DNA from 3 places in the Paenibacillus sp. WLX2291 genome. Region 3 is predicted to be linked to each of the others. Evidence: riboswitches for the same ligand, from Rfam matches in the RefSeq annotation. Region 3 holds a riboswitch; each other region holds the start of a gene.
The links. A riboswitch is a leader RNA that binds a small molecule or an ion and turns the genes downstream of it on or off. The one in region 3 is predicted to bind glycine.
Positions count from the first base shown of each region.

Region 1 (4,247 bases), 1.4 Mb from region 3:
GGAATCCACTCATATGATTCGCAATAAACAACACCGGAATCAGCGTCACGCCTTGAATGATCGACATAATAAACGCCGCCGTACCTTGACCCGTTGCTTGGAAAATACCAGTGAACAGTGTCGTCATGCCAGTAATGAACAGCGACAAGAACGTCACATGCAAAATATAACTGCCCATCACAATCAACTGCGGATCGTTCGTAAACCAGCCGATTAGATGATCCGATACCGCATATACCACTACGCCAAACACCAGTGCCATAGCCACAATGACTTTAATCGTAAATCCGACCGTTTGCTTCATCCGCAGTTTATTCGCGGTGAACGAGAAGGCGATCAGAGGCACGACCCCTTCACACAATCCCATCAGAATAAACTCTGGAAATTGCAGCAATCTCGACGAGATGCCGTAAGCGGCAACCGAAGCATCGCCGTATTCAATCAGAAAATAGTTCAGGATCAGCGACATCGCACCAAGGAACACACTCATGATAAATACAGGTACACCGATTTTGAAGACATTGCTCATGATCTCTTTGCTGGCTTTGAACCATTGGATCGACACGCTTAGAAATTGGCTTTTGAAGCCCAGATGATGCGTGTAAAAGGCACTTGCGACCAGATTCGAGACTACGGTAGCAGCAGCGACGCCGGTCACACCCCAGTGGAGTACGAAGATAGCGAGTGCATCCAGTACGATATTGACGGCAACGCTCAGAATCATACCGATCATGGACGTAATTGCCGATCCTTCCGCGCGCACGATATTTTCCAGAGTGAAGAATAGGACGACGACGGGAGAGCCGATCAGCATGACGGTCACGTAGTCTTTGGTAAATGCGAACGATTCGGTCGTCGCGCCCAGCCCGGAAGTGATCATATCCACTAGCGGCAGTCCGACGAGAATGACGAGTAGACCGAGCAGCAGACTGCTGTAAAAGGCGAAGGACGAAACGTGCTTGGCGTCGTCGTAGCGCTTTTCACCAAGCAGACGGGAGATGAATGTACCGCCGCCCATACCGATCAGGTTGCCGAGTGCCATGATGATGGCGAACAACGGCAAAGTTAGCGCCAGCGCGGTCAGCATCGCTGTATTGTGCAGCGTGCCGAGGAAGTAGGCGTTTAGGATGGAGTAGATGACGCTCATGGATGTACCAAGCATCATCGGAACGGCAAAGTGGGCGACGGCTTTGGCGATAGGGGCTTTTTCAAAATAGTGCAGATTTTCTGTATCCATGGGGATTCCTGCTTTCTGTAGATAATTTGGCTGTTGAAATATTTGGTCTATCAATGATTGCCTTACAGTGTTAGTTGAGCCTTACACTGTTAGATGTTATCATGGGATGAGATGCTTGTAAAGCATAAACTTACAGTGTTAGATAAAATTTTTCGAGGGATGGATATAGATGAAAAAGCAGCAGCCTCAAATTTCAGAGGATAAGATTCTTGAAGCGTCGTGGGAGCTTCTCGGGGAAGACGGCATTGAGAAATTAAGTATGCGGCGGCTTGCCGATCGGCTCGGCATTCAGGCGCCTTCGCTATACTGGCATTTTAAAAGCAAGCAGCAGTTATACCAGCGGCTGGCGAATCATGTATCTAAAGTGATCGTGGATGAGCTGCATAGCGAGGGCAATTGGAAGCAGCAGCTGACCGAACTTGCCGTTACTACGCGTGATGTATTGAGCCGCTATCCGTGCTCCACACAGCTTATGATGATGACGCTGCCGCATGATCCGGACATTATCCGCTTCACCAACCGGATGCTCTCTTGTGTAGAGGAAACACCGCTGGCGCAGGATCAGAAGATGCAGGTTGTGACGACGCTGATCAACTTTGTGTTTTATTTTGTGCTGGATCATTATCAGCATCAGCGTAATGTGGAGATCATGAGTCAGGAGCAGCAGTCTACGATGGGCGATCATATGATGCAGGTGATGGATTCGATGCCGGATCAGGATACGTGGCTGTTCCGGCGCATGTTCCAGAATGAGCTGTTTGAGCTGATGGGAAGTGATCGGGCGTTTGATTTTGGACTGAAGGTGATTTTGCTAGGGATTGAGCAGGTGATTGTGGAGCAGAATATGGATGTGTAACTTTTTTCACTGATCCATTGCTCACATTGGCGGTACTATGTTAACATATCGGAATGGCAGTAATGCCTAACTAACTTCATATATTTAAGGGCTATGATTGCTGTGGATCACACTACAGCAGGAGCAGCTTCTGGAGAGACTGCGGGTACACCGCAGCGCCGAAGGGTTCACAATCTCAGGCAAACGGACAGAAGAGTACGAATAGATAGGTGTCATGCGGCGACGTATATGCTGCGGGGCACGTATGTATTTTGTTATTCTTGTGCGCTGAGAGATTGGATGATATCCAGTCTCTTTTTTTATTGTTTTTTATAGAAAGATAGGAGATCAAGGGGGACACACGATGACACAGACAGGATTAAAACGAGAACTTGCCAACCGGCATGTTCAGTTGATTGCAATTGGAGGAACGATTGGAACGGGGCTATTTCTCGGCTCCGGCAAAGCGATTGAGAAGGCGGGACCTTCGATTATTCTCACGTATCTGATCGTCGGGATGGCGATTTTTTTCGTAATGCGGGCGCTGGGGGAATTGCTATTATCCAAGGCGGGCTACCAGTCATTTACCGATATTGCGGAGGATTATTTGGGACCGCGCGCGGCGTTTGTGACGGGTTGGACGTATTGGTTTTGCTGGATTATGACGGCGATGGCGGATGTGATCGCGGTTGGCGTGTACGTGCAGTACTGGTTTGATATTCCGCAGTGGATGCCAGCGGTGCTATGTCTGATCGTATTGTTAGGTCTGAACCTAATGACCGTCAAAAATTTCGGGGAGCTGGAATTCTGGTTTGCCTTGATCAAGGTCATTACGATTCTGGCGCTGATTGGGCTAGGTATTGTACTGCTGGTGATGGGTTTCCGCACGGATGCGGGTACCGTATCGGTACGCAATCTATGGGAGCATGGCGGCATATTCCCGAATGGCGTGTCGGGCTTCCTGTTCTCGTTCCAGATGGTCGTATTCGCTTATGTTGGCGTAGAGCTGGTCGGTGTATCGGCAGCAGAAACCGCCAACCCGGAGAAAAGTATTCCAGCGGCAATCAACAAAATTCCGCTGCGCATTCTGTTCTTCTATGTCGGCGCGCTGTTCGTGCTGCTGTGCATTAATCCATGGACACAGCTGAGTCCGTCGGAAAGTCCATTTGTCCGTACGTTTACGCTGGTCGGTATTCCGGTGGCAGCGGGCATTATTAACTTTGTCGTGCTGACGTCGGCGGCTTCCGCTTGCAACAGCGGCATGTTCTCGACAAGTCGCATATTGTACAATTTGAGCCGTAAGGGGCAGGCTCCACAGCGACTGGGCAGACTGAACCGCAATCATGTGCCAAGTCAGTCGCTGTTCCTCTCTACGATTGTGATCTCTGGTGGTGCGCTACTGAGCAAGCTGTTACCGGGACAGGCGTTTGAGATTGTGACGACGATCAGTGCCATTTGTTTTATCTGGGTGTGGGGTGTCATTCTGGTGTGCCATATTCGGTATAAACGAATTCGCCCGGAGCTGCATGCGACGTCGCGCTTCAAAGCACCATTTACACCATGGATCAATTATGTAGTACTGGCGTTATTTGCGGGTATTCTGGTCATTATGCTCATCTCTGGTGAGACGCGTCCGGCGCTGTTATGTACACCGATTTGGTTTATTTTGCTGCTGGTATTGTACCAGCTTCGCGGGCGAAAAAGAGACAGTGAGCCGGTGTTGGAGACGACGAATACGTAAGTTGCAGATGAATGATAGCGGAGTGTCAAACATGCCGTGACAGCTATCAAAGAAACTATTATGTCCAGAAATGGCATACGAAACACAGTGCAAACAAATGCACCTATTTCATACGAGTAGGAGTATGCAGTACAGCTCATCTTCAAATATACAAACTGCAATCATAATGGTATGTGCGAACAGCTCTATGATCTATATATGCATAGAGCTGTTTGGTATTGGATTTCGCTTTGTCTCTTTTGCATTCAGGAGCACTCTGTCCGTGTTGAAAGTAACCAAGTGCCTAATGCTTGGCAATGACGATCATTGTGAATGTGCCTGTTGCAATCTTGCTTTCCGATATTCCTTTGGCGTTTGCTCATATGCCTTTTTGAACGACTGGATAAAATGGTTCACATGATTAAACCCGACGCGCTGTGCGACTTCGGTAATCG
Region 1 covers NZ_CP176755.1:5,537,395-5,541,641, reverse strand. Annotated here, with positions in the region: gene ACDE64_RS23675 (MATE family efflux transporter) at 1-1,237, opposite strand, end outside; gene ACDE64_RS23670 (TetR/AcrR family transcriptional regulator) at 1,407-2,093, shown strand; glycine riboswitch at 2,214-2,294, shown strand; gene ACDE64_RS23665 (amino acid permease) at 2,437-3,813, shown strand; gene ACDE64_RS23660 (helix-turn-helix domain-containing protein) at 4,117-4,247, opposite strand, start outside.
Region 1: linked by a shared signal. The riboswitch ahead of ACDE64_RS23665 (amino acid permease) and the one ahead of gcvT (glycine cleavage system aminomethyltransferase GcvT) in region 3 are both predicted to bind glycine.

Region 2 (4,247 bases), 180 kb from region 3:
ATGCTCAGTATCCGATTGATGCTGTCTATCCACCAGATCGGTGGCAACGGTCTTATTTTGTATTAAACACTGTGCTGGATGATAATCAGCGCTTGATCCTTGTTTTGCCGTTTTCGTACCACTTGTATCCGGTATATGGCTTCTATTTGAAGATGATGTTGCGTATGCTTGGCATCATTCTACTGGCGGCTATACTGGCTCAACTTATCGGACGCCGCGTCGCTATTCCATTACAGCAATTAGTAGACGCAACCAGTCATATCCCGCAAAAGCTACGTGAGAATCATACGCTGGAATGGCCGAAAAGTAGCATCGTCGAAATGCGCAAGCTAATTCACAATTTCCAGCAGATGGTGAGTACACTGGAATATCAATTTTTGCAAATTAAAAAAGATAAAGAATTGTTGGAGATTCGTGTTGTGGAGCGCACGTTCGATCTGGCGGAGAGTGAAGCGCAGAAGAGTGCGATTCTGAAAATGGCAGTGGACGGTATCATATCTACAGATAGCCGGTTACGCATTACAGAGATGAATCCGGCGGCTGAGCAGATGTTCCGCTGTGATCTGACCGAAGTGTCTGGCTTGCCGTTGTCAGATCTAATCCGCATTCATGGTCGTGCGAATCCAGATCGCGAGAGTAGTACGGTGCTGGCGTTCCGACTGGATGGTAGTACCTTTACAGCAGAATTAACCCGTAGCGAGATATTGAATGATGGGGCGGCAGTGCATACCTTTTTCCTTCATGATCTGACGGAACAGGAGCAGGCGCTGGCACGTAACAGCGAGCATGAACGCCAGTTGCAGCAGTTGACAGAGCGCTTGCTGGAAGAGCAAGGTGCTGCGCGTATGCAGAAAAGCATTACCGGCAATCTGCTGCAAACGGTGCAGGATGGCATTATGATGTGCGATGAGGCGCGTATCGTATCGTTAATCAATCCGACGTTACAGATGCTGTTTGGACTAGACGATTACAATGGCAAGCCAGTGAGTGAAGTGCTGGAGCGCATTCAATCGCAACTGATGGCAGGGACGTTTATTGTGGGTGAACGTTTGAATCAGCATCTGGATCAGCATGAAGAATGGGAACAAGGATGCCTAATCCAGATGCAGGATGAGCGCTTGTTATCGCTCCATCTAACCCCGATTACCGATGCGGCGAGTGGTGTTGATCAGGGATTTCTGCTTATTTTCCGTGATTGTACCGAAGAGAAACGGGCGAAGCAGCTGCAAAATGAATTGATTGCTGTCGTCTCGCATGAATTGCGGACGCCATTATCGGCGATTATGGGGTATATCGAGATGTTGTCGATGTATGAGGATATTCCGGCAGAGCGCCGACGTGAGTTTATGAATACGATCCAGTTTGAAGGTGGAAGGCTGTCGAGATTGTTGGATGACTTTCTGGATAGTCAACGGATTGAGGCGGGGCATGCAGAATATTTGATGAGCTGCATCCAACTGGATGAACTGGTGAAGATGATCTGCTGGCAGTGGGATATTCAATCTCGGGATCGTCTGCATGTGGAAGTGGAAGAGCGCCATCTCTATATATTGGGCGATCATAATCGTATGATTCAGGTAATTAGTAATTTGATAGGCAATGCACTTAAATATTCACCAGATGATCGTCCAGTCGATATTCGCGTGCGACGCCAAGCCGATCATGTACTGGTAGAAGTAGAGGATTACGGGATTGGCATCTCGGAACAAGATCAGCCGCGCATTTTCCAAAAGTTCTTCCGGTCGCGATCAACGGAATCTCGTCAGATTCGCGGTACAGGTCTGGGGCTGTTTATCGCTCAGCGGATTGTTAACGATCATGAAGGCGTGCTGAGCTTTACGTCATTGCGGGGGAAAGGTTCGGTATTCGCGATCCGTTTGCCTCTATTGGAGACGTCCGAAGAATGGGTAGACTGAGGGGGATTGCCTAGATTTGCGTTTGTTTTTACAGGGCATGTCAGATATGCAACTTATTTTCCCGATGGCAATTGACAGCGTTCAGCGGCTGGATTAAGCTAGGAATGATCAGGAACATGCCGGGCATACGGCGGTGTTCATTGTAACTTCTATATGCGAATGAAGACAGCGGGAGAGTTAGCGGAGGCACGTAATCCGCCACCGAAGGAGCAAGCAGCCGCAGCCAACGGCTTGCCAATCTCTCAGGTCCCAGGAACCGCTGCCGGACGCAACTCTGGAGAGAGCATTCAGCCACCCAAGGGGTATAACGGATCGTCAGCATCGTCCGTCCAAACTCTCAGGTACACAGGACAGAGCACACAGGCCGCCGCAGGTCCTGCTCTGTCCTTTTTGATGTGCTCTTCGGGGGATTGCACACAATCGAATTAGCATAGAAAAGGATGTATCAGCAATACCTGCTCAAATGATGCAGCAGCGGAAAAGAGGAGTCATATGCGTTTCAAAAATGTATTTAATATTATTGGGCCTTCTATGGTCGGTCCATCTAGTTCTCATACGGCGGGCGCTGCACGATTAGGTCGAGCGGCACGTCAGCTGCTTGGACAGCAACCGGAGCATGTGGATATCATTCTGTACGGTTCTTTTGCAGAAACGTATTGGGGACATGGTACCGATCTGGCGCTGGTGGGCGGTCTGCTGGATTATAGTACGGACGATGATCGTCTGCCGGATGCAGCCGAAGAAGCGGATCGACTGGGTATGACCATTCAATTTGATAAAGGATCGGGCAATTATCCACATCCGAACTTTGTGCGTTTACGTCTACGTGCGGGAGAACAGCATGCTGAATTAGCAGGTGCATCAATCGGTGGCGGGAATATTGAGATTCACGAACTGAACGGATTTGATCTGAAAGGTTCAGGGCAGTATCCGACGCTCGTAGTGGAGCATATGGATAGTAAAGGCGTGCTGGCAGATATTACGCGTACACTGAGTGAAGCGGAGCTGAATATCGGCTTTATGGATGTGGATCGCAAATCGCGCAGTGGCGAAGCGATGACATTGATCGAGCTGGACGGTGTACCCGCAGATGAGATATTGACTCGTATCGTTGCATTGCCGCATGTTACCCGTGCGGGTGTTATTGATCTCGATTAAACGAAGAAAGGAGGAAGCAAGATGCAATTTCGTACATTAAAAGATATTATTCGACTGTGTGAAGAACGCTCGTGCAGCATTGCCGAGCTGATGATTGTGGAGCAGGTCAAAGAAACCGGAGTACAGCGAGAGGAAGTTATCGCTCAGATGGCGGCGTATTACGAAGTGATGAAAGAAGCGGTTCACCGTGGGATTCACGAAGATACCGTTTCGCGAAGTGGATTGACTGGCGGAGATGCACGTAAAGTATATGATTACTTAAATGGCAGCGAAACCGTATCTGGTGCATATTCAACGCGTGCGATGTCATATGCGCTGGCAGTGTCCGAAGTGAATGCTTCTATGGGACGTATTATTGCGACGCCAACTGCGGGTTCCTGCGGTATCATTCCGGGTGTATTTGTAAGTACGCAAGAGCGATTTGGTTGGAGTGATGAGCAGATGGTATTGGGCTTGTTCGCTGCTGGTGCGATCGGCTACGTCATTGCGAACAACTCGTCCATCTCCGGTGCTGAAGGAGGCTGCCAAGCCGAAGTCGGTTCTGCAATCGGTATGGCTGCGGGTGCGATGGTGGAGCTGCGTGGAGGTAGCCCTGAGCAAGCGATGCATGCCGTCGGTCTGGCATTGAAAAATACACTCGGTCTTATCTGTGATCCAGTGGCTGGTCTGGTAGAGATTCCCTGCATCGTACGCAACGGTCTAGGTGCTGTTAACGCATTGGCTGCTGCCGATATGGGACTAGCAGGCGTGCGCAGCGCAATTCCATCGGATGAAGTCGTCGATGTTATGTTACAGGTAGGACGCTCCATGCCAAGCGAGCATCGTGAAACCGCGCGCGGCGGTCTGGCTCAGACGCCAACTGGACGGAAGATTACCGAAGAACTGCGCCGTCGTCGCGAGAATAACGGGGGATAAGACGAGCAGTAATTTGATGTACATGTATAGTGGTATTGCATGCAATGCAAGATATGAACGTGGAAGTAGCAGAATGTAGAGGAATGGAAGGACAGAATGCTATCCTTGTTCTGGCTGGTCTTCTATAGATGCTAGAATCCATGATCTGATCATAACCAACGAGAAAAGAGACTGTAGCGATGTACAGTCTCTTTTTGTCATACATGGATTGTTCATATCGAGTAGATCAAACGGACGATTGTTCAGAATTCATTCTGG
Region 2 covers NZ_CP176755.1:3,956,005-3,960,251, reverse strand. Annotated here, with positions in the region: gene ACDE64_RS16875 (ATP-binding protein) at 1-1,916, shown strand, start outside; glycine riboswitch at 2,076-2,185, shown strand; gene sdaAB (L-serine ammonia-lyase, iron-sulfur-dependent subunit beta) at 2,409-3,074, shown strand; gene sdaAA (L-serine ammonia-lyase, iron-sulfur-dependent, subunit alpha) at 3,096-3,989, shown strand; gene ACDE64_RS16860 (TIM-barrel domain-containing protein) at 4,216-4,247, opposite strand, start outside.
Region 2: linked by a shared signal. The riboswitch ahead of sdaAB (L-serine ammonia-lyase, iron-sulfur-dependent subunit beta) and the one ahead of gcvT (glycine cleavage system aminomethyltransferase GcvT) in region 3 are both predicted to bind glycine.

Region 3 (4,247 bases):
TCGTACGCGTACCGAACGTGAGAAATACAAATTCCACAGCAATGTAATAACAGCTGTCCAGATCATGCTACTCACCATGCTAACCGTTGGCGGCACGATGAAAAAGGTAAGTACAACGAGTGCCAGATTAATCAAAAGATACAAGCGTGCCATACGCGGGAACGAGCGTTTGCGCGTATACAGCAGCACGAGCAGAATGATTAACAACACCAATTTGATGCCTGCTGCCACCAGCTCAAAGCTAGACAACGACTGCAAATTTGTATCGTATACCGACAAGGCACGGTTCACTTCAGCTTGCATATCTGCCGGGAAAATATCCGGGTTGGCTGCGATAAACATAATAAATATGTAGGCGGGAATGGTGACAAAGGAAACGAATAGTCCCCAGTACATATACACCTGAAAAACAGCCATCCAACCGCCAAGTCCGACAAGCGGTGGACGATTATAATCCGGTGGTTGTTGTCCCGGACGTGGTTCATTCGGTTGCCCGTTAAATGGTGGCTGCCCGGGATCGTTAGGATTGGGTGGAAAATTGTTGTTCATTGGTTCTATTTCCTTTCTAGTTCTAATCTGTTCCCAGACCGTACAAGACGGCTGATCGCGGTCGCTACTCGGCTTGATTTTGAAGGTGTAATGATCCGGCTGCGAATCCGATGATACACTGCCAAATGATGAGCATAAGCACGCAAATCCCGCTTTCTCCAGTCTACCATAGCCAGCGTCAGAATAGTATTTTATCCTACATGACCGCGTGCACTTCCCTTTCCTGTTACGTTTGGCTAAGCCCGGTCTGCCTTTCACTCCATGCCCATAGACGTAACGCTTGCTGTCTATCCGATGCTCTGGATTGAAGGGTCATCACTTTTTTACGATAAAAATACTGACCGGTTTGCCCTGCAACTGATGGATCCGTTGCTAGAAATATAGCTGTCTCTGCTCCCTGCTCTGGCGTTTGAAAAAACGGTGTATGTGCTAGTGCAGAGAGCAAGCGTTTGCCAAAGCCAGTATCCCGATCCACACCGATACTCGTTGCAACCGCTCCGGGATGTAGACTATTGACGGTGACGGATGTGTCTTTTAACCGCTCTGCCAGCACAGAGGTAAAATACAGATTCGCCAGCTTGGATTGCGAATAGGCGCTGACCACATTGTACCCATCCTGCAAATACGGATCATCCCAGTGGATTTTGCCGATTTTGTAGGCGTTGGAGCTGACGACTATGATGCGAGCTGCCTTTGCCTGTTGAAGGGCATCCAGCAGTAGAGAAGTCAGCAAAAAGTGTCCCAAATGATTGACTCCGATCGACATCTCGAAGCCATCTGCTGTTTCCTTGCGAGTAGGATGAACGACCCCAGCATTGTTCAGCAGGACATCGAGATGGTCATATTGTTTGTAAAATTCAGCCGCAAACTCACGAATATTATCCAGTGAACCGAGGTCGCACGTCATCAGTGTGAGCTGATCGGAACCACTCTCATGCTTCGCTTGCTCCAGCGCTTGCTGTCCACGCTTCAGATTGCGACATGCCATAATGATATGGTGTCCTTGCTTCGCCAGAGCGATGCTGGAAGCTAGTCCCATACCGGAATTGGCGCCGGTGATGAGAATGGTTTTGCGATCGGTAGCGGTGTTAGCTGTGTTAGTGGTGTTAATATTTGCAGAATGAGTCATACGGTTGCTCCCCTCGATATGAAAGTGAAATGCAGATTGTTTTCGTTTACTGTACGTTTATTTCGTTGTTTTGAACTGTCGCATGTTGAACATTCTTGTATCTCATTGGCACATGTGTATTTTATTAGCGTATGTTTATGTCTATGTCATTAGTACATGCTCATATCTCATACGAATATATTTTATATTATGCAACCTTATATTTTAAGTAAACGTAAAGGAGTTCAGCAACGCATATGGAATAGGTATAGTATGGAATAATAAGGAATATGGAAAACGACAAAAAGCACGTAAAAAAGCCGTCGCCCTGTTCTGTAACGAACAAGACAACGGCATGTACTCACAAACAATATAAGGTATATTCCTCTTTTCACCACTATACATTCTTCTCATCCATATTCCATCGATCTTCGCTAGGAAATATGAATATTGGGGCATATTAATCCTGAGCGTGCGCACCATAAGCAGCTGCATCCAGTAGCTTGGACAGAGCAGCATCCAGATCGCCGTCCACCTTCAATTCCAGCATCCAGCCACGACCGTATGGATCGGTATTGACCAGTTCTGGCTCGGTTTCCAGATCGGGATTCAGGCGACTAACAACACCAGCTACCGGACAAAACAGATCGGATACCGTTTTGACCGATTCGATTGTGCCTACGACTTCATTCTCGCTCACATTGCGACCGTCTTCTGGCAATTCCACAAATACAATATCACCCAGCTGATGCTGGGCAAAGTCCGTAATACCAATCCGTACTGTATCATCGCCAATACGCTCTACCCACTCGTGTTCCTCACTGTACAACAGCTGATCCTTGATTTCGCTCATGATTATGCTCCTCCGGTTCCATGTCGTGATTGCATTTTGCTCAATGCCACAAGAGTATAGTAAGGAAGTTGGCACTGTCAAGAGGCTTGACATCGTTTACTCAATCAAGTATTAATATAATAAACATACAATTTTAACGTTTCTAGTGTTGAATGTTCGGAAATACATAACATCATATGTGAGCGGATGAACGTACAGGGAGAGACTGCCACACCGATGGCAGCGCCGAAGGAGTAAGCCGGAAACGGTGAATCTCTCAGGTATCAGGGACCTGTACCGGACGCAACTCTGGAGAGCATCCGGTGCTAATCAACGATAAGTGCACAGCGGATCACCCAAGGGGAAACTTGTTTTGAGCCATTCTGAATGATCGGCAGACATTATATGCTGGTAAGAATGTTCAGCGAGGTAACTCTCAGGTACCAAGGACAGGGAGAAAAGGGAATGAAGTACCGGATATATGCCGGTTTCTTTCCCTTCTCTTCCTGTCTTTTTTGTGCTTGTATACCGTTTCACCGCTCAAAATACTATTTCGAGGTGAATCCACATGACTGAATTGAAACGAACACCGCTTTTCCCGCTGTATCAACAATCTGGTTCCCCGCGCTGTATCGATTTTGGCGGCTGGGAACTGCCGGTACAATTTTACGGTATCCAAAAAGAACATGAAGCTGTACGCGAACGAGCTGGTTTATTCGACGTTTCCCATATGGGTGAAGTGATCATCAGTGGCGCTGGCGCACTCCGTTATCTACAGCATATGCTGACCAACGATGTTTCCCGTTTGCAGGATGCACAGGCGCAGTACACACTGATGTGCTATGACAATGGCGGCGTTGTGGATGATCTACTCGTTTACCGGATCGGTGAGGAGCATTATATGCTCGTGCTGAACGCATCGAATATCGATAAAGATATCGCATGGCTGCGCCAGCATTTGCCAGAAGGTGTGCAGTTGAAGGACATTTCGGAGCAAACGGCATTGATCGCTCTGCAAGGACCGCATGCGTCCGCCATTCTATCCAAAGCAGCTGGCAGTGATGTATACGCTGAATTGCCCGGCTTTTCCTTTGTACCGGAAGCGAAGTTGTTCGATGTGGAAGTGATCGTCTCCCGCACAGGCTATACGGGTGAAGATGGATACGAGATCTATACACCGGCTGCACAGGCAGATGTAATCTGGAGCAAGCTGTTGGAGATTGGTGAGGAAGATGGATTGATTCCATGCGGACTTGGTGCGCGTGATACACTGCGTTTTGAAGCGAAGCTGCCGCTGTATGGGCAAGAGCTGTCGGCGGACATTACGCCGCTGGAAGCAGGGCTTGGTTTCTTCGTGAAGCTGGATAAGGGTGATTTTATCGGACGCGACGTACTCGCTGGGCAAAAGGAACACGGTGCTCCACGCAAAATGGTCGGCATTGAGCTGATCGACCGTGGCATTCCGCGCTCACATTATCCGGTGTACCGCGATGGTCGGCAGATTGGCGAAGTGACTACCGGCACACAATCGCCGACATTGAAGCGCAATCTGGGCTTGGCACTGATCGAAGCGGATAGCGCCGCACTCGGTACGCCGGTCGAAGTCGAGATTCGCGGCAAGCTGTTGAAGGCAGAAGTCGTGAAGGCTCCTTTTTACAAACGTCAACCGGTGAACGTATAACACATTATATGATGCAACTGTAGCTGATGCTCCATGCTGCTGATGTTCATTGTTAGCTGATGTTCATTGTTATATGT
Region 3 covers NZ_CP176755.1:4,131,426-4,135,672, forward strand. Annotated here, with positions in the region: gene ACDE64_RS17670 (DUF2569 family protein) at 1-549, opposite strand, end outside; gene ACDE64_RS17675 (SDR family oxidoreductase) at 776-1,678, opposite strand; gene gcvH (glycine cleavage system protein GcvH) at 2,118-2,510, opposite strand; glycine riboswitch at 2,697-2,793, shown strand; gene gcvT (glycine cleavage system aminomethyltransferase GcvT) at 3,058-4,170, shown strand.